DNA from 4 places in the Dyella sp. 2HG41-7 genome. Region 2 is predicted to be linked to each of the others. Evidence: predicted binding sites of a transcription regulator. Region 2 holds the regulator's gene; each other region holds the start of a gene.
The links. Region 2 encodes sigma-54, which starts transcription at its own class of promoters, with help from an activator protein. Its sites were predicted from a motif close to TGGCACGNGCNTTGC; they were not measured.
Positions count from the first base shown of each region.

Region 1: the regulator sigma-54 is predicted to act here: its motif matches at 1,591-1,605, upstream of L0U79_RS13365 (PilZ domain-containing protein).
Region 3: the regulator sigma-54 is predicted to act here: its motif matches at 2,281-2,295, upstream of flgB (flagellar basal body rod protein FlgB).
Region 4: the regulator sigma-54 is predicted to act here: its motif matches at 1,671-1,685, upstream of L0U79_RS04490 (flagellar basal body-associated FliL family protein).

Region 1 is NZ_JAJEJV010000004.1:2,697,926-2,702,379, reverse strand. Features, by position in the region: gene scpB (SMC-Scp complex subunit ScpB) at 1-53, opposite strand, end outside; gene L0U79_RS13370 (ScpA family protein) at 109-957, opposite strand; gene L0U79_RS13365 (PilZ domain-containing protein) at 1,749-2,120, shown strand; gene L0U79_RS13360 (long-chain-fatty-acid--CoA ligase) at 2,166-3,851, opposite strand; gene L0U79_RS13355 (hypothetical protein) at 3,999-4,433, shown strand.
Region 2 is NZ_JAJEJV010000004.1:3,456,307-3,460,760, reverse strand. Features, by position in the region: gene rapZ (RNase adapter RapZ) at 1-141, opposite strand, end outside; gene hprK (HPr(Ser) kinase/phosphatase) at 146-1,096, opposite strand; gene raiA (ribosome-associated translation inhibitor RaiA) at 1,362-1,685, opposite strand; gene L0U79_RS17090 (RNA polymerase factor sigma-54) at 1,860-3,332, opposite strand; gene lptB (LPS export ABC transporter ATP-binding protein) at 3,743-4,454, opposite strand, start outside.
Region 3 is NZ_JAJEJV010000004.1:640,432-644,885, forward strand. Features, by position in the region: gene L0U79_RS04285 (methyl-accepting chemotaxis protein) at 1-1,059, opposite strand, end outside; gene L0U79_RS04290 (chemotaxis protein) at 1,219-2,145, shown strand; gene flgB (flagellar basal body rod protein FlgB) at 2,336-2,746, shown strand; gene flgC (flagellar basal body rod protein FlgC) at 2,746-3,177, shown strand; gene L0U79_RS04305 (FlgD immunoglobulin-like domain containing protein) at 3,192-3,878, shown strand; gene L0U79_RS04310 (flagellar hook protein FlgE) at 3,921-4,454, shown strand, end outside.
Region 4 is NZ_JAJEJV010000004.1:680,300-684,753, reverse strand. Features, by position in the region: gene fliN (flagellar motor switch protein FliN) at 1-82, opposite strand, end outside; gene fliM (flagellar motor switch protein FliM) at 79-1,095, opposite strand; gene L0U79_RS04490 (flagellar basal body-associated FliL family protein) at 1,109-1,597, opposite strand; gene L0U79_RS04485 (flagellar hook-length control protein FliK) at 1,887-3,233, opposite strand; gene fliJ (flagellar export protein FliJ) at 3,331-3,765, opposite strand; gene fliI (flagellar protein export ATPase FliI) at 3,765-4,454, opposite strand, start outside.

The sequences.
Region 1 (4,454 bases), 760 kb from region 2:
CTGGCGGCCAGCAGTGCGGCTTCGATAATCGGTTTGAGTTGCTCGATCTGCATAGCCTTAGGATCGGGTGACCAAAATAGGGTGGTGCGTTTTTGATGTCGGCTGGCGTTATTCGCCGCCGGATGCTGCATTCCGTTCTTCGAAGGCGTCGTCGCCCGCGGCCACGTCGGCTTCTTCTTCGGCGGAGGATGCATTGGCTTTGACGTAGATCGCCGCCAGCGGTTCTTCCTGCACGATGTTGATCAGGAACTCCTTGGCCAGCTCCAGCATGGCCAGAAACGTGACCACGACGCCAAGTCGTCCTTCGGTGACGTCGAATAGCGATTCGAAGCGATGGAACTGATCGTCGTTCAACCGGCTCAGCAACTCGCCCATGCGTTGACGCACGCTCAGCGCTTCGCGCTTGATGGCGTGATGCCCGAACAATTCGGCCCGATGCATCACATCCTTGAGCGCCAGCAGCATTTCCTTGAGGTCGAGCGGCGGCGGCAGCTTGACCACGTTGCGCTCGCCGACATCGGCCTGCACGACCACCGTATCGCGTTCCAGGCGGGGCAGGGCGTCGATATCCTCGGCCGCCTTCTTGAAGCGTTCGTATTCCTGCAACCGACGCACCAGTTCGGCGCGGGGGTCTTCTTCCAGTCCTTCTTCCGATGGCGGACGCGGAAGCAGCAGTCGCGATTTGATTTCGCCCAGGATGGCGGCCATGAGCAAATACTCGGCGGCCAGCTCCAGGCGCATCGCATCGCGCATCATCTCGATGTATCCCATGTATTGCCGGGTAATTTCGGCGATCGGAATATCGAGAATGTCCAGGTTCTGCCGACGGATCAGGTAAAGCAGCAGATCCAGCGGTCCTTCGAACGCTTCCAGAATAACTTCCAGCGCGTCCGGTGGAATGTAAAGGTCCTGCGGCATCTGCAGGATCGGTTCGCCGCGCACGATCGCCAGCGGCATTTCCTGCTGCTGCGGAACCCCGGCGAACGCGTCGTGCGTTGCTTGTACAGGCTGAGACTCGGTTGGCTCAGTGCTCATCAATGCGTGTCATTGGCCTGCCCGGCGTGGGCTGGCGCTTCGTTCTGTTGACGATCAGAACCCTTCCTCCCGATACACGATCGAAGAAAGGGTCCATGCCTGGAATGCCCGGGTTCTTTGGGGCCACTCCCATGAAGCCAATCTGCGCAATGCCCAGCCGGGCTGCGGGTTCCCGCTTTTGCTGGCCCTGATGAAGCCACTCGGCGTGGTTCGGTCAGGCTGGCGGTCGCTGGGTGCCGGGTCGGTAATGGATACGATCAGGCGGAACCCGGCGTGACGGCGTTGGCGTCGCCCGCGATTCGTAAGGTCGGCTGAGTACATCGGGTGGAGGCCATTTCAACCGGGGATCCCGGCGATCTTCCATGCATGGCTCCACGCGCACGAACAGATTAGCGGCAGCGCCTCGGCATGTCCAGCGAGGGCTTCAGCTGCCATAGAGGGTAGTGAACAGACGCGTTCACGTTGCGGCAGCATGTGACCCATTGCGTCTGACGCAATGCACACGAAAACGTTCAATCGAGCCTAAAGTTAAGCGCTTTAAGATCGATATAGCCCTGGCATGTGGCTTGCTTCATGATATGCCCACACGAGGGGGACACCGGCAGGACTATGCTGGTTATAACGAAAAGCGGATCTGCTGCCGGCTCATTCCGACAGCGCACGCTGATCGGGCTGAGGCGTCGTCTTGGCGACGCATGCGGGAGAGGTAAAGCATGACGACAAAAGGTGACGATGCCATGGACGGTACCGACAAAGAGCATCTGCGTCCGGCGCGCATGCGCATCAAGACCACGGTGCTGATGAGTCAGGGCGACCGGTCGCATCCGACCGACCTTATCGATATCTCGGCCACCGGCGTGTTGCTGCGTCGCCCGCGCGACTGGGGCGGTCAGCCTGGGGAGAGCTGGGTGCTCGACATGATCTTCGGCGAGGATCTGCACATCCACCTGGAAGCGAAGGTGGCGCGCGTCTCCGAACGGCATATCGGCTTTGCCTATACGCACATCCCGGAAGACAAACAGGTGCCGCTTTGGAATCTGCTGGGCGGCTATGCCGACATCCTGGAGATGTGGCACGACGAGTAAATCGTCGAATCGGGGAATGGCGCATCCCATTCCCCGGGAAATCGATTAGCTGGCGACGGCCTGTTTCTTTTCGTCGCGCAATTCGCGCCGTAGAATTTTACCCACATTGCTCTTGGGCAGCGCATCGCGGAATTCGATCACCTTCGGCCGTTTGTAGCCGGTGAGGTTCTCGCGACAGAACTCTTTGAGTTGCTCGACCGTCAGGCTCGGGTCTTTGCGCACCACGAACAACTTCACCACTTCGCCGGAATGTTCGTCCGGCACGCCGATGGCGGCGACTTCGGCAACGCCCGGATGCTTCATGACGGTGTCTTCGATTTCGTTCGGATAGACGTTGAAGCCCGAGACGAGAATCATGTCCTTCTTGCGATCGACGATGTACACGTAGCCGTTTTCGTCCATCTTGGCGATATCGCCGGTGTGCAGCCAGCCGTCGTCGGTCAGCACTTTTGCGGTTTCGTCGGGGCGATTCCAATAACCCTTCATAACCTGCGGGCCATGCACCATCAGTTCGCCGACTTCGCCGATGGGCAAAGGCTGATTCTCTTCGGACCAGATGGCGACGTCAGTGGAAGAAATCGGCAAGCCGATCGAGCCGTTGTATTCCTTCAAATCCAACGGATTGATGCAGGCGGCCGGGGAGGTTTCGGTAAGCCCGTACGCTTCGGCCAAGGTGCAGCCGGTCACTTTTTTCCAGCGTTCGGCCACCGCGCGCTGCACGGCCATACCGCCGCCCAGGCTCAAACGCAGACTCGAAAAATCCACGCTCTCGAAACCCGGCGTATTGAGCAAGCCGTTGAACAAGGTATTGACGCCGGTAATGACCGAAAAATGCGAGTTGCGCAGCTCTTTGACAAAGGCAGGCATATCGCGCGGGTTGGTGATGAGAATGTTCAACCCGCCCAATCGCAGAAACACCAGACCGTTCGCGGTAAGCGAAAAGATGTGATACAGCGGCAGCGCGGTGATAACGATCTCGCGTCCCACTTTCAGATTCGCGCCGATCCACGCGCCGGCTTGCATCATGTTCGCCACCATATTGCCGTGGGTAAGCATGGCGCCCTTGGCCACACCGGTGGTGCCGCCGGTGTATTGCAGGAAAGCGATATCGTCGTGCGTGATGGAGGGCGCGGTCGGCGTGTACTTCGCGCCAATGGCGAGCGCATCGTTAAAGCGCACGGCGTGCGGCAGCGAATAAGGTGGCACCATCTTCTTGACGTGCTTGAGCACGAAGTTGATTGCCAACCCTTTCGCGCCGAGCAAATCGCCAAGACCCGTGGTCACGATGTGCTTGACGTGCGTTTCAGTCACGACTTGCTGCAGGGTCGCCGCGAAGTTGTCCAACACCACAATCGCCACCGCGCCCGAATCTTCGAGCTGATGCTTAAGCTCGCGCGCCGTGTACATGGGATTGGTGTTCACGATCACCATGCCAGCGCGCAGCGCGCCGAACAGCGCGATCGGATACTGCAAAACATTCGGCAGCATGATCGCAACGCGATCGCCCTTGGAAAGTTTCAGCTCGCCGGTCAGGTAGGCGGCGAATTGCCGGCTCAGCGCGTCGATTTGAGCGTAGGTCAGGCGCTTGCCGAAGCTCGAGAAAGCGTCGCGTTCCTGGTAGCGTTCAAACGCTTCTTCCAGTACGGCAACCACCGACGCGTACTGGGTGATGTCGATCTCTGCAGGTACGCCATCCGGATAATGACTCAGCCACGGACGCTGATTGCTCATGTTCGATCCCAAGCTCCATGAATACATGCCGTGGTGGCAAAGACGCGCATTCGGCATCATGCGGGCAAAGCATTGGAGCATACGCCAGCGTACAGCGGCAAGCCGCGACGCAGCGAGATGCGCAAGGGGAGTTCACAGGTGCGGACCATGACAAATCTGTCCCGACTTTCGCTATTGGTTTTGTTGACGGTACTCGTTGCCGCGTGTCATCGCGTGCCGGACGAGGTGTTGATCCGGCAGGCCATCGACGCGACCGCCCATGCTGCTGAGCAGGTCGATCCGTCAGGCGTAATGGGGCAACTTACCGATGATTTCGACGGCGACCGTGGCGCCATGACCAAGCAAGACCTGGGCAACATGTTGCGACTGGCGAAACTTCGCGGGGAGACGCTCCACGCCGTGTTGGGACCAGTGGATGTGCAACCGCGCGGCGACCGGTACGTGGCGGATTTCACGGTGACGCTGACCAGCGGCGGAAAATTGTTTCCGTCGCAACTGGGCGTCTATCAGGTGGAAACGGCTTGGCGTCGAGAGGGCCGCGATTGGCGATGTTACGAAGCCACCTGGACGCAACAGCTTTAATGGCGACAGCCGTTCGAGGCT
Region 2 (4,454 bases):
GTCGACGCAGTAGAACTCGAGATCTTCCAGCGCGCGCAGCGCCACCGTTTTGCCGCCGCCGGACATGCCGGTAAGCACGACCAGATGAATGGCGTTCGGATCGTCGTTGGAAATAAGGCCTTCGTATTGAGATTGACTCATGGGGTCACCACGGTGGGAGCCGGCGCATCTGATGGGCTTGGCGGTCCATAAAGCTCGTCGCAGGATCGATGCCCTTGCTCTTTAACATATGGCTGCGCACAGCCGCTTCGACCAGTACCGCCAGGTTGCGGCCGGGCGCGACCGGCAACGTAATCATCGGCATCTTTACATCGAAAATTTCGCGATGGCCGACATCGCCGGTGAGGCGCGTCAGCGCATCCGTATTTTCGCCGTCGCGCAATGGTTTGAGGTGAATGACCAGGCGCAAGTATTTCGACGTCTTTACCGACGTGTGGCCGAACATCTCGCGCACGTTGAGCACGCCCAGGCCGCGCACTTCCAACAGATCTTGCAGCAATTCCGGACAGGCGCCGTCGATTACATCCGGCGCGATCAGCGTGAATTCGGGCGCATCGTCGGCAACCAGTCGATGGCCGCGACTGATCAGTTCCAGCGCCAGTTCGCTTTTGCCGGAACCCGCTTCGCCGGTAATCAGCACGCCGATGGAAAACACTTCCAGCAACACGCCGTGCAACGTTAGACGCGGCGCCATCGTGCGCGCGAGGTGATATTGCATCCACGTCAGCAATTCGTGACCGCGCTTGGAGCTGATCCAAAGCGGCGTATCGGTTTCCTCGGCGACTTCGCGCAAGTCGGCGGGAATCGGTTGATCTTTAGTGACGATAAATGCGACAGGATGCGTGGCGGCTGCTTTGTGGATCACTTCCCAACGTTGGCGCGAATCCAGGCTGTCGAGAAAACTCAGTTCTTCCGTGCCGACAATCTGGATTTTGTTCGGGTAAATAACGTTGAGATAACCCACCAGCGACGGACGGCGCGCCGGCGTGGAGCCGTATTCCAGCACGCGCATTTCGCCGCGCATGCCCGCCACCCACCGGAGCGCCATGCGCTCGTGGATATCGTCGAAGAGTTGTCGTGCGGTAAGCCGTTCCAAGGATGTTCCCTTTGCCGCAGGGCTGCCTCATCGGGGCGGCGGCGGGAACATTGTGCCAGTTTGGTGGCTTGAAGGGTCGCTTCGCCGCCTCGTGTCCCGCTATGGGGCGAGGATTTTGGGGAGAAATGGGAGCTTGCGGCGGTTGGAGATGACTGAAGTTCGGATCGTTTCTAAATAAGGGCGAGATCCATCGATTTCCAGTCTTGCGGCCTTTTGTTCTATCCCTCTCTCCGGTCGGAGAGAGGGATAGGTACGGCTGGGCGTGTCAGCCGTATTGTCGGATTTCGCGTACTTCGCGTTGATGTTTGTCGCACAGCTTTTCACGGTAACGGCGCAGCTGATCGACGAGTTTGTCGAAGAGATTGTCTATAGAGGCGTACATATCGTTCTCGGTGGCTTCGGCGTGCAGCGTACTGCCCACGACTTTGACGGTTCCCTCGGCACGTTGCTGAAGCTTGTCGACCGAGAGTACGACGCTCAGGCTTACGATGCGGTCATCGAGGCGAGTCAATCGATCGAGCTTGGTTGTCACGTGATTGCGCAGGGCGGGAGTGACGTCGATCTTTTGACCACTGAGTTGGAATTGCATGGTGCGCCTCCTTCTAGAGCTGGCCGCCAGTGGCGGCGTTGATCGATGCGCGGATTGCCGTGAAACAATCGTTGCACCGTGAAGCTAGAGACTTTGAATAAACCTTACTCCTGAAAATGGGATCGTTCCATGAAGCCACAAGTTCCCTGAAAAAATTTTTCGGGCGTGCGGACTTCAACTGCTGCGTTGTCGCTCGCTGGAACTGGGAATGCGCAGAATTTCTCGGTATTTCGCCACCGTACGGCGCGCTACCTGAATGCCTTTGCCGTGCAACTCTTCGGCGAGCGCCTGATCGGACAGCGGCTTGCGCGGGTCTTCGTTGTCGACCAGCTTGCGCAGCATCGCTTGAATGGCGGTAGCCGATGCGCTGCCGCCGTCCTCGGTGGACACGCCGCTGGAAAAGAAATACTTCAGCTCGTAGGTGCCGCGCGGCGTGTGAATGTATTTGCGGGTCGTTACACGTGAAATCGTCGACTCATGCATACCCACCTCCTCGGCCACTTCACGCAGCACTAACGGCTGCATGGCTTCCGGACCGTAGTCCAGAAAGGCGCTTTGCCGTCTCACGATGGCGTCGGCGACCTTTAGGAGTGTTTCGGCACGAGACTCCAAACTCTTAATCAGCCAGCGCGCTTCCTGCAGTTGACCGCGCATCCAGCTGGCGTCGTCGCTGCGCGCCTGGGCGATAAGACTGCAGTAATGCTGGTTGAGGCTGAGCTTGGGTTGGCTGTCCGGGTTCAGGAGCACGCGCCAGCGCGTGCCGTCCTTGCGGGCGTAGACGTCGGGCGCCACGTATTCGACGGGCGTGGTGTCCATCGCCGCGCCGGGACGCGGGTCCAGGCTGCGGATAAGCAAGGCGGCGCCGGTGGTTTCTTCCTCGGTCGCGTGCAGGCGGCGAGCGAGCTTGGCCATGTCGTTGCGCGCCAAGAGTTCCAATTCGTTTTCGACGATGCGCAACGCCAGGTCCCGATGCGGCGTGCTGGGCGCGAACTGCTCCAGCTGAGCGCGAAGACAATCGGGAAGGTCGATGCTCGCCACGCCGGCAGGGTCGAAGTGCTGCAATCGGCGGCGTACGGCTTCCACTTCTTCGAGAGTGGCTTTCAGGTGCGGAGGAAGCGCCGCGAGCACCGCATCGAGACCTTCTTCCAAATAACCGTCGGTGTTAAGCGCGTCGATCAGCACCGTGGCGATGGCCTTGGCGCGTGGATCCATCGGTGTGAGATTAAGTTGCCACAGCAGATGTTCCTGCAGCGACTCGGGCGCCGCATTCTGCGGTTCCATGCCTTCGTCGTCGCGATTGTTCGAATTACCGCTGCCGTTGGACGACGAAAAATCGATCGGCTCGTCGGAACTCATTTCCGGTTCCGCCCAATCCGGCGCCTCGTCGTTGCCGTCGCTGCCCGATGCCGAATCGCTGCTGACGGTTACCGGCGCATCGAATTCGTTTTCGAATTCGCCATCGGTTTCGGTTTCGTCTTGTTCTTCCGATGCATCTTCGGCGAACTCGAGCAGCGGATTGCTCTCGGCAAGTTGACGCAACTCGGCAGCCAGCTCCAGTTGCGACAATTGCAGCAGGCGAATGGCCTGTTGCAGTTGTGGCGTAAGAGCCAGCTGTTGATTTAGACGGAACTGAAGCCCTGGTTTCATGCCTGGCGAAAGGGTTGTGGGATGCGCTGACTCATTCTACGTAGGTGTCACCGGTCCTGTCTGTTCGCATCTCTTCGGTCCATCGTCTCGACAGACGGCCAGTCTGCCTTCGCCGATGGCCCTGTGATCTGCGAACAGACAGGACCGGCCCGAAGGGTGATGTCCAGAAGGCTCGCAGGCTGCGTCGCGCGGCTTGAAAAGACGGCCAGTCTTCCCTGCGCCGCGCAACACATCCTGCAAGCCTTCTGGACATCATGCCACCAACGTAGAATGAGTCAGCGCATCCCTTGGCCTCATCCTAACCCTTAGACGGAGTGTCGGCCATAGTTGCTATGGCCGGAAATACCTGCCCGTGCCGTGGGTGTGAAGCGGCGCAAATTGCAACTTGTGCGGACGGCGAAGTTGGAGTATTACAAACGGAATTCGCGGCCCAGATACACTTCGCGAACCCGCTCGTCCGCCAGAATATGCGCCGGCGTGCCGCGCGAGAGCACCTCGCCCTCGTTCATGATGTAGGCGCGATCGCAAATGCCCAGGGTTTCGCGCACGTTGTGATCGGTGATCAGCACACCGATCCCGCGCTCCTTCAGATGTCGCACGATGCGTTGGATTTCGCCGACTGAAATCGGGTCGACGCCCGCGAACGGTTCGTCCAGCAACATGTAACGCGGCTGCGCGGCGAGGGCGCGTGCAATTTCAACACGGCGACGTTCGCCGCCCGACAGGCTGATGCCTTTTTGCGTCGCGATGTGCGCGATTTTCAGTTCGTCGAGCAAGCTTTCCAATTCGGCATCGCGCTTGCGTTGATCCAAGCCTTCGCGCAATTCCAGCACCGCCATGATGTTGTCGGCGACGCTGAGACGACGGAAAACGGACGCTTCCTGCGGCAAATAACCGATGCCAAGTTTGGCGCGCGCATGCATGGGAAGGCCAGTGATGTCGCGCTTGTCGAGTTTGATGGAGCCGGCGTCGGCTTCGATCAAACCCACGATCATGTAGAAGCAGGTGGTTTTACCGGCGCCGTTGGGACCGAGCAGGCCCACCACTTCGCCCTGGCGAATCGAAAACGCAAAATCGCGCACCACTTGGCGCGCGCGGAAACTTTTTTGCAGACCTTCTGCG
Region 3 (4,454 bases), 2.8 Mb from region 2:
GAGCGAGGTCGGTTCCTGCAGCGCCAATTCCATGCTCTGACGCAAACCGATCACCGACTCGCGCACGGTCAAGCTGAGGCTGGCGATATCGTTGCCGCTTTCGCCTTCCAGCCAGCTCAAGCACGAACGATGCGCGAGCGCGGCCGCGCGACTAAGCGCTTCGCCGTGACGCCGCGTTTCGTATGCACGTCGCTGCAACGCGCCGAGCGTCGCCTTCAACGTGGTGGCGCGCACATGCACGGCGTCCTGATTTTCGCGCAGGGAGCGCAGGCGTTCGCCCGTGCCCTGCAAGCTGCTACTACCTTGCTGCAAGCTGCGTTCGGTTTCGGCGACGCCGGTCTGCGCGCGTTCCAAGCGCTGCAAACTCTGCTGCACGTTGCCGTTCATTTGCAGCGAAAATTCGCCGATCGAGCTGGTGACGGTTTCGATTTCCGCCGTCGCCTGCGCAGTTTTTTCGGCGAGTTGTTTCACTTCGTCGGCCACCACGGCAAAGCCGCGGCCGGCGTCGCCCGCGCGCGCCGCTTCGATGGCGGCGTTCAGGGCGACCAGGTTGGTCTGATGCGCGATGTCCTGCACGCTGGTGGTCAGCGCGCGGATCTGCGCCACTTGTTCGGTCAGTTGGCTCTGGCTCTGATTCATCGCCGACAGCGCGCTGCGCAGCAGGCGAAGCTGGCCGTTGAGCTCGCTCACGTTGGTCGAGCTTTGTTCGCCCGCCTTGGTGGCCTGGTCGATGCCACCTTGCGCCTGCTGCAGGGTCGTCGACATGCCGGCGCTGCCGTCCGTCAACTGTCCGACGCTGTCGCGCGTCTCGCCGATGGATTGCTCCAGCGAGGATTGTTCGCGGTGCAGCGTCTGTGAGTGCGTCAGCACCAGACTTTGCTGCTCCAGGGATTGCAAGGCGACCGCCGCCGGCGCGCGCGGCGCCAACCGTGCAAACACGGGCGCGAGCAGCTTGGCCGCGGCAGGATGCTTGCGGCTCAACGACGCCACGGTGGCGTCGTCGCCGGCAAGGGCGGCATTGATAAGGGCGGCCACGGGCTGGCTGCGGATGAGGCTCATAGACAAGCAGTTCCGTTTATAGGTATTCGAACATCGGCGGAAAAGTTCGAAAGTTGAGGAAGCAAGTGATGTGCCACCGCAGACGCCGCGTCGCACATCTCAAGTCGGCCCCGCGAACGCCGATAACCCCCAAGTCTTACTTCGCATCACAGGAATCCCATGAGCGGCGCCGCATTGCTGGACAGCGTGGAAAGTCACACCCGTCTGGCCGGGCACAATCGTGTGGCCATGCTGCTGTTTCGCCTCGGCGACAAGCAGCTGTTCGGCATCAACGTGTTCAAAGTGCGCGAGGTCTTGCGCAAGCCGCCGATGGAAAAGCTGCCGGGCATGCATGAATGGCTGGCCGGAAGCTTCGATTACCGCGGAAAAACCATCCCCGCCATCGACTTGGCGCAGGCCATGGGCTATGCGCCCCTGGGCGATAACGATACGGCGCACTTGGTGGTGACCGAATTCAGCCGCTCTATGCAGGGCTTTCTGGTGGCGGATTTCCAACGCATCGTGCATTGCACCGGCGAATCGTTGGAAGCACCGTCCACCACCCTGGGTTTCGGCAATCGCGTGAATGCAGTGACGCGCATCGACGGCCAGTTGATGGCCGTGATCGATGTGGAACAGGTACTCGCCAGCATCGACGGCGCCGCGGCGGAGGTCTCGGCGCATATCCAGCATCAAGCCGAGCACCGGCCGGCAGCGCAAAGGCGCGTACTCATCGTTGACGATTCCACCGTCGCTCGCCAGCGTGTCGTCGCCGTGCTCAAGCACCTGAATGTCGAATGCGTGATCGCGCAAGACGGCCAGGAAGCGCTGGAATTTCTCAACGACGCGACGGAAGGCGGCAGCGAACAAGTCGGCCTGGTGATTTCCGATATCGAAATGCCTCGTCTCGACGGTTACGCGCTCACGCGCGCCGTGCGCGAAACGCCGGCGCTGCGCCAACTCAAAGTGGTGTTGCACAGCTCATTAAGTGGTGTGTTCAACGAAGCGCTGGTGCGCGACGTGGGCGCCGACCGCTTTATTGCGAAGTTCCAGCCCGACTTGTTAGCTAAAACCGTCTTGGAGCTAATGGACCCGTCAACAAATTGACGGGGTTTCGCCTGAAAAGGTGATGTCGGGATTCCGTCCCGGCGCGCCGGTATAACGTCGCGACGGCGTTCGCGAGTTTCGCGCGTGCGGCCGCAAATGGCCGCGCCATGCGGTTTCGGCCGCCTTGTCAAGTCGTGGCATACAACTTGCTCATCACCCTGCAAGCAGTCGTCGCTGCGGGGAATCCGACATGAGCAACACACTCGACAACGCATTCGGTTTAAGTAGCCAGGCCCTGGAGGTTTGGCAGCGCCGTTCCGAAGTGATTGCGTCGAACATTGCCAACGCCGATACGCCTAATTATCAGGCGCGCGACGTCGATTTTCGCCAAGTGCTGCAGCAAGCCAGCGGCAGCGGCGATGGCCAATCGCTTGCATTGAGCACGCCAACAGCCGGTCAGATCGACACGACCACGCAATCGGCCGACGCGCTCAAGTATCGCGTACCGCTGCAACCGAGCATGGACGGCAACACCGTCGATGCGCAGGTCGAGCAAGGCGCATTCGCCAGCAACATGGTGCATTACCAAGCCAGCCTTAGCTTCATCAACAGTCAGATTCAAACGTTGCGCCTGGCCATCAACGGTGGAGGACAAGGCTAATGTCGCTGATGAAGATCTTCGATACTGCCGGCTCCGGCATGGCCGCGGAAACGCTGCGACTCAATACCGTCGCCAGCAACCTCGCCAACGCCAACAGCGTCAGCAACAGTCCCGACTCCGCGTACAAAGCGAAAGAAGTGCTGTTTGCGCCGGTGCTGCAAGCGCAAGGCGGCCTCGCCTCGCAAGGCGCCGAAGAAGGCGCGACCGGTGTGCGCATGATGGGCGTCACCGAAAGCCAGCAACCGGTCGAAACCAACTACGAGCCCGGCAATCCGATGGCCGACGCCAACGGTTATGTCTACGGCACCAACGTCAATCCCATCGACGAGTTGGTGAACATGATTTCCGCTTCCCGTTCGTATCAGAACAACGTGGAAGTGATGAATACCACCAAGCAACTCATGATCAAGACGATTGATCTGGGCAGCTGATCCGGAGTCTCCACATGTCCGCAGTTTCCAGCTTAAGCACCAACCTTTCCGCCTCGGGTTTGAGCCTGACCGGCAGCACGGTGACCAGCACGCCGTCCGGCACGACCATGTCGCAGTCGGATTTTCTGCAGCTGCTCACCACGCAGCTCACCAGCCAAGATCCCACGCAGCCGATGGACAACTCGCAGATGGCCTCCGAGCTTGCGCAGTTCGCGCAGGTCGGCTCGTTGCAAAACATCGAGAGCAGTCTGCAAGGCATGAGCAGCAACGTGAACAGCGGCATGCAGACGTCGCAAGTGTTGAGCTCCGCAAGTCTGGTCGGCCGCAACGTGTTGGTGCCGGCGAACACGCTCACTTACAGCGGCAGCGCCGTCAGTGGCGGCGTGAATGTCGCCAACGCCGGCGATGTCGTTGTCACGATCAAAGACGCCAACGGCAACACCGTCAACACCATCGACCTCGGCACGCAGCAATCTGGACTCGCACCGTTCTCGTGGAACGGCAAAGACGCCAGCGGCAATACCGTGGCCAACGGCAGCTACACCATTTCGGCCAACAACGGCGGCAACACCGCCGCGCTTACCACCTACGTAGCCGGTTCGGTGACCGGCGTCGGCTACGGCGGCAGCAGCACCGGCACCTATTTGCAAGTGGCGGGCATCGGCGGCGTGCCGCTAAGCCAGGTCGCACAGATCAACTGACGGCAAACACACGCGTCGTCATCTTACGTAGAGGAATAAAGCATGGCTCTCAATCAGGCGCTTAGTGGCATCAATGCGGCTCAGTCCGAGTTGAATGTCATTTCCAACAACATCGCGAACGCAGGCACGGTGGGCTTCAAAGGCTCGACCGCGCAGTTCTCCGAAGTGTATGCGGTGACAGGTCTCAATCTGAGCTCGGTCGCCACCGGCAGCGGTGCGGAACTTACCGACGTCGCGCAGCAGTTCGGGCAGGGCGATTTGGAAACCACCAACGGCAGCTTGGACATGGCGCTCAGCGGCAACGGTTTCTTTGTCGTCAACAACGGCACCGGCAACCAATACACGCGCGACGGTGCGTTCCATGAAAACGCCAACGGCAATGTCGTGACGGCGGACGGTTCGATGCTGCAGGTGTATCCGCCCAATGCCAACGGCGGTTTCAACACCAGCACACTCACCAATCTGCAGTTGAACACCGCGCAAAGCGCGGCGACGCCGACCAGCACCATCACCATCAGCTCGAACTTGCCGGCCGGCGCATCGCTGCCGATCGACACGCCGTTCAGCCCGACCGAC
Region 4 (4,454 bases), 2.8 Mb from region 2:
CGGCCTCGTTCAAGGTACCGAACTCAAGCGGTTGCTCGCCGTTTTTGGATGCGCCATGGAGGGCGTCGATGCTCTGGTTCATACGTTTTTGTCTTGAGTGAATTCGAGATTGGGAAGCGGCGCGCGACGTCCGGCCGCAGTTTTGTAACGTACGGCGTAACGGCCGTTGGATTGACCGTATTGCCCGCGAAAAATCGGAACGTCTTCGGCGAACACAGTGGTGATATCAGGCAGATTGACCGGGATCACATCGCCGATGCGCAGCCCGAGGAACTCGCCGATGCTGATATCGGTTTCCAGCAACAGCGAACTGACTTCGACTTCCGCATCCAGCACTTCATCGTGCAGGCAATGGATCCAGCGCTCGTCGCGCTCGCCCATGCGATCGCTCTGCACGCCGGCGTCGAGCATGGTGCGGATCGGCTCCACCATCGCGTACGGCAAGGTGAGATGCACTTCGCCGCCACCGCCGTCGAGCTCCACATGGAAGCGCGACACGACCACCGTTTCGGTCGGGCTGACGATGTTGGCGAACTGCGGATTGATTTCGGAGTTGATGAATTCGAATTGCACATGCATCGCAGGCGCCCACGCCTCGACCATCGAAATGAACACTTCGTTGAGCAAGATCTGGATCACGCGATTTTCGGTGGGCGTGAAATCGCGACCTTCGATGCGCGCGTGATAACGGCCGTCGCCGCCGAAGAAGTTGTCGATCACGCTGAACACCAGGCGCGGCTCCATCACGGCCAGCGCGGTGCCGCGCAGCGGCTTCACCTTGATCAGGTTCAGGTTGCTGGGCACGGCGAGGCCGTGCACGTATTCGCTGAACTTCTGCATCTTTACGCCCAGCACCGACACTTCGCAGGTCTTGCGCAGCACGCCGAACAGCTGCGTGCGGAAGAAGCGCGCGAAACGATCGTTGATCATTTCCAGCGTCGGCAGGCGACCGCGCACAATGCGGTCCTGCTGCGTGAAATCGAAATCCAGCACCGAACCCGGCGGAGGCGGCAGATCGCTTTCGGTTTCGATCTGGCCGTCGTCGACGCCGTTGAGCAGGGCGTCGATTTCTTCCTGGGAGAGCAAGTCGCTCATCGAACGGTCTCCGTTACTGCATCACGAAGCTGGTGAAATACAACGCGTCGACATCCGGCTTGCCGGTCTTGTCGGCCACGATCTTGCGCACGTCGTCCAACGCTTCCTGCTGCAACTTTTGCTTGCCGGCCACATTGCTCAGGCCCGCGTAGGTCTGGCTGCTGAACAACATCACCAGCGCATTGCGGATGACCGGATCGCTGTCTTTCATCGCCTGGACGGCGGCCGGATCGTGCGTCATCAAGGTCACGCCCACCTGCAGATAACGGGTGGAATCCTGGTCCTGGAAATTGACCACGAAAGCGGGATCCAGCGGCAGGAACAACTCCGGTGTTTTGGGTGCTTCCGCTTTCGCCGCCGCTTGCGCGCCGTGCGAACGCGTGAACATGAAACCGCCACCCGCGCCGAGCAGCACGATCGCGCCAATCACCATGATCAAGCCGCTGCGCTTCTTTTTGACGGGAGCGCCCGATGCTTCTTCGACAACCTCGTCGTTAGCCATGAAAAAATCCCAACTCCAGTGAAAGACATAAGGCCGCGCGTGCGACAACGCGGACTTTTCTACGGGAGTTTTAGCAAGCGGCGTGCCACACCCGAAAACCGCATAACGGCGGGCTTTGCGCGATATGTGACGACGCCCTGCGGCGTTTTATTGACGCGCGACGGGATGCAGTCGCGTGACACGCGTGGCGATTACGTCATGGGCACGACGCGCCGCGCGGGCAAAAAAAAGCTCCCCCATTGGGCAATGGAAGGAGCGAGGAGAGAGCTTGCGATGAAAGTAGTTGGCGTCAGGCGAACGCGTCGACCAGACCCACAGCCGCCTGGGTGATCGCAGCGACCGGCGACTCGGCCGTTTCTTCCGCGCCATCCGAACCCTGATACGAAGCTTGCTGTTGCTGCGACGCGCCGAACTGCTGCTGCGCGTGCTGACCGACGGTGGCGTGGCCGAGCGACAAACCCTGGCCGCTCAGCATCTGGTTGAGCTGACTCAATCCCTGCTGCACGGCGGCGGTCGCTGCGGGATGCTGCGTCATAAACGACACGTCCACGCGACCGTGCTCCACGCTCACTTTCACGTCGAGCGGGCCGAGATCCTGCGGGTTCAGGCGTATCTGCGCCTGCTTGATGTCTTGCCCGCTGAGCCAGGTAATTTGTTGTCCCAGTTCTTTCGCGAAACCGGACGAACCGACCTGCGCGTTCACGCCGAGATTGTGCGCGCCGCTTGCGTTCGTGCCGGTAGGCACGACGGGCGCGGTCGCCGTGAGATTGCCCAGCGCGGTCAGGCCGGCCGTGCTTTGCGAGGTGTTATCGGTGATGGCGGATGCCGCCGCCGCGAAGGTGTGCGTCGCCGCAACCATGCTGCCCGCCAACGCTTGCGTCACGTCATTCGCGCCTTGCGTCGCCGCCGTGGCGTCGGTCGAGGCTTGTGCCGTTGCCGCCGCATTCGCGTCGCCGCCATTGGCGCCGCTTGCGCTGAAATCGGGACCGGATAGCGAATCTTTCTGCAGCCCGGTCATGGCGCCAGCGAGGCCGTTGCCTGCCGTGCCATTGGAAGAAACGCCGCCGACGGCGTTGTTCGCATTGCCGTTTGCATTCGTTGTCGTTGTCGCGGCCGTGGCCGCAACCGGCAGCGGCACGGGAACGATGGGCGCGAGCGGCGCAATCGGCGTTGCGGCCGTGGCCGGCTGCTTCGTCGCTGGCGTCGTGGCTTTGGCGGTCGCGCCATTCGTCGATGCGCTGGCGTCGCCATGCGTGTCGCCGCTAGTCGCATGGTCGATCAGGCTCAAGACCGCGCTGGCGAGCGTGCCGACGCCAGGGAGACCGATGTCGATGCCGCTGTCGTCGCTCGTATCGTTGCTCGAAGCAGGCAATGTCGTATCCGTGCCCGGTTTGGCGGTGTCGCTGCTTGTGCCGGCGCTTGCCTGGGTGTTCGTTGTCTGGCTGTTGCTATCGTTTTGCTGCGCGTCGCCATTCTGCGATGCGCTCTGATCCGACGCGGCCTGCTGCTGGTGTTGCGCGTTCTGCAGATGCGACGTAAAGCTCGGGCCGTGCTGGTTGTGACTGCTCGGCGGCGGCGTGCTGCTCGCCTGCGTGGGCGGCGCGATCGGAAGTGCGGTTAGCGGGCTGGCGCTCATGCGCGAATACTCGATGATTTGGCTTGGATAGCACTGCGAACAACGCAGCAAGAAGCGCGCCAGCGTTTTGCAATCGGAATATCGTCACGGCGCTTCATCACGGCGCGCTCGTGCGGCGGTTGCGGTGCTGCATGCGCTCGTCCACTTCGGCTTGCTCAAGTCGTTGTTCGCGCATGTCTTCTTGCTTGCGCAAGCGCGCCACCACGGTGTCCAGCGCGTTTTCGCGTGCATGCGCCTGCAGCCAGCGATCACGCGCGCCGTCCACTTGACGCTGCATGCGCTCGACCAAACGGCTCTGTTGCACGATGGCCTGATCGATGCGGTCGACGAATTGTTGACGGTTCAGCAAGGCGCTTACCGTCAGGCCGCCGTCGCTAAGCTTGTAATCGTTGCGGTAGCGCTTGAGCTCATCCAGCTGCTGTTCGGCGTGCGCGAGTTTCTGCTGCTGTTCGGCCAGGCGCTGCAATGCGTCTTTCTGGCGGCGCTGCGCCTGGTCTACGGCGGGTTGCAGTCGTTCCGAGCGCGAGGCCATTACGCGATCTCCGCGGTCAGCGAGCCCAATCGGTCTTGCGCGGTGCGCAGTTCAACCGGCTCGTCGACTTCCTGTTGCAGGAATCGAGTCAGGCGCGGCCACATGGCGATGGCCTGGTCGACCTGCGCATCCGAACCTTTCTGGTACGCGCCTACGGCGATCAAATCCTGGCGCTGCCGATAAGCGGAATAAACCTGACGAAAACGCTGCGCGGCGCGCATTTGTTCTTTCGCCACCACCGCCGGCATCACGCGGCTGATCGAGGCTTCGATATCGATGGCGGGATAGTGGCCCGCTTCGGCGAGATCGCGCGACAGCACGATATGGCCGTCCAGAATCGCACGCGCGGCGTCCGCGATGGGATCGTGGCGATGATCGTCGCCTTCGGTCAGCACGGTGTAGAACGCGGTGATGGAACCGCGTCCTTCCGCATCGTTGCCGGCGCGCTCCACCAATGCTGGCAGCATGGCGAACACGGACGGCGGATAACCCTTGGTGGCAGGCGGCTCGCCGATGGCCAGCGCGATTTCGCGTTGCGCCTGCGCGTAACGCGTCAGCGAATCCATCAGCAGCAACACGCGCTGGCCGCGATCGCGAAACCATTCGGCGATGGCCGTCGCATATTGCGCGCCGCGCAAACGCTTCAGCGGCGGCGCATCGGCCGGCGCGGCCACGATCACAGCGCGCTC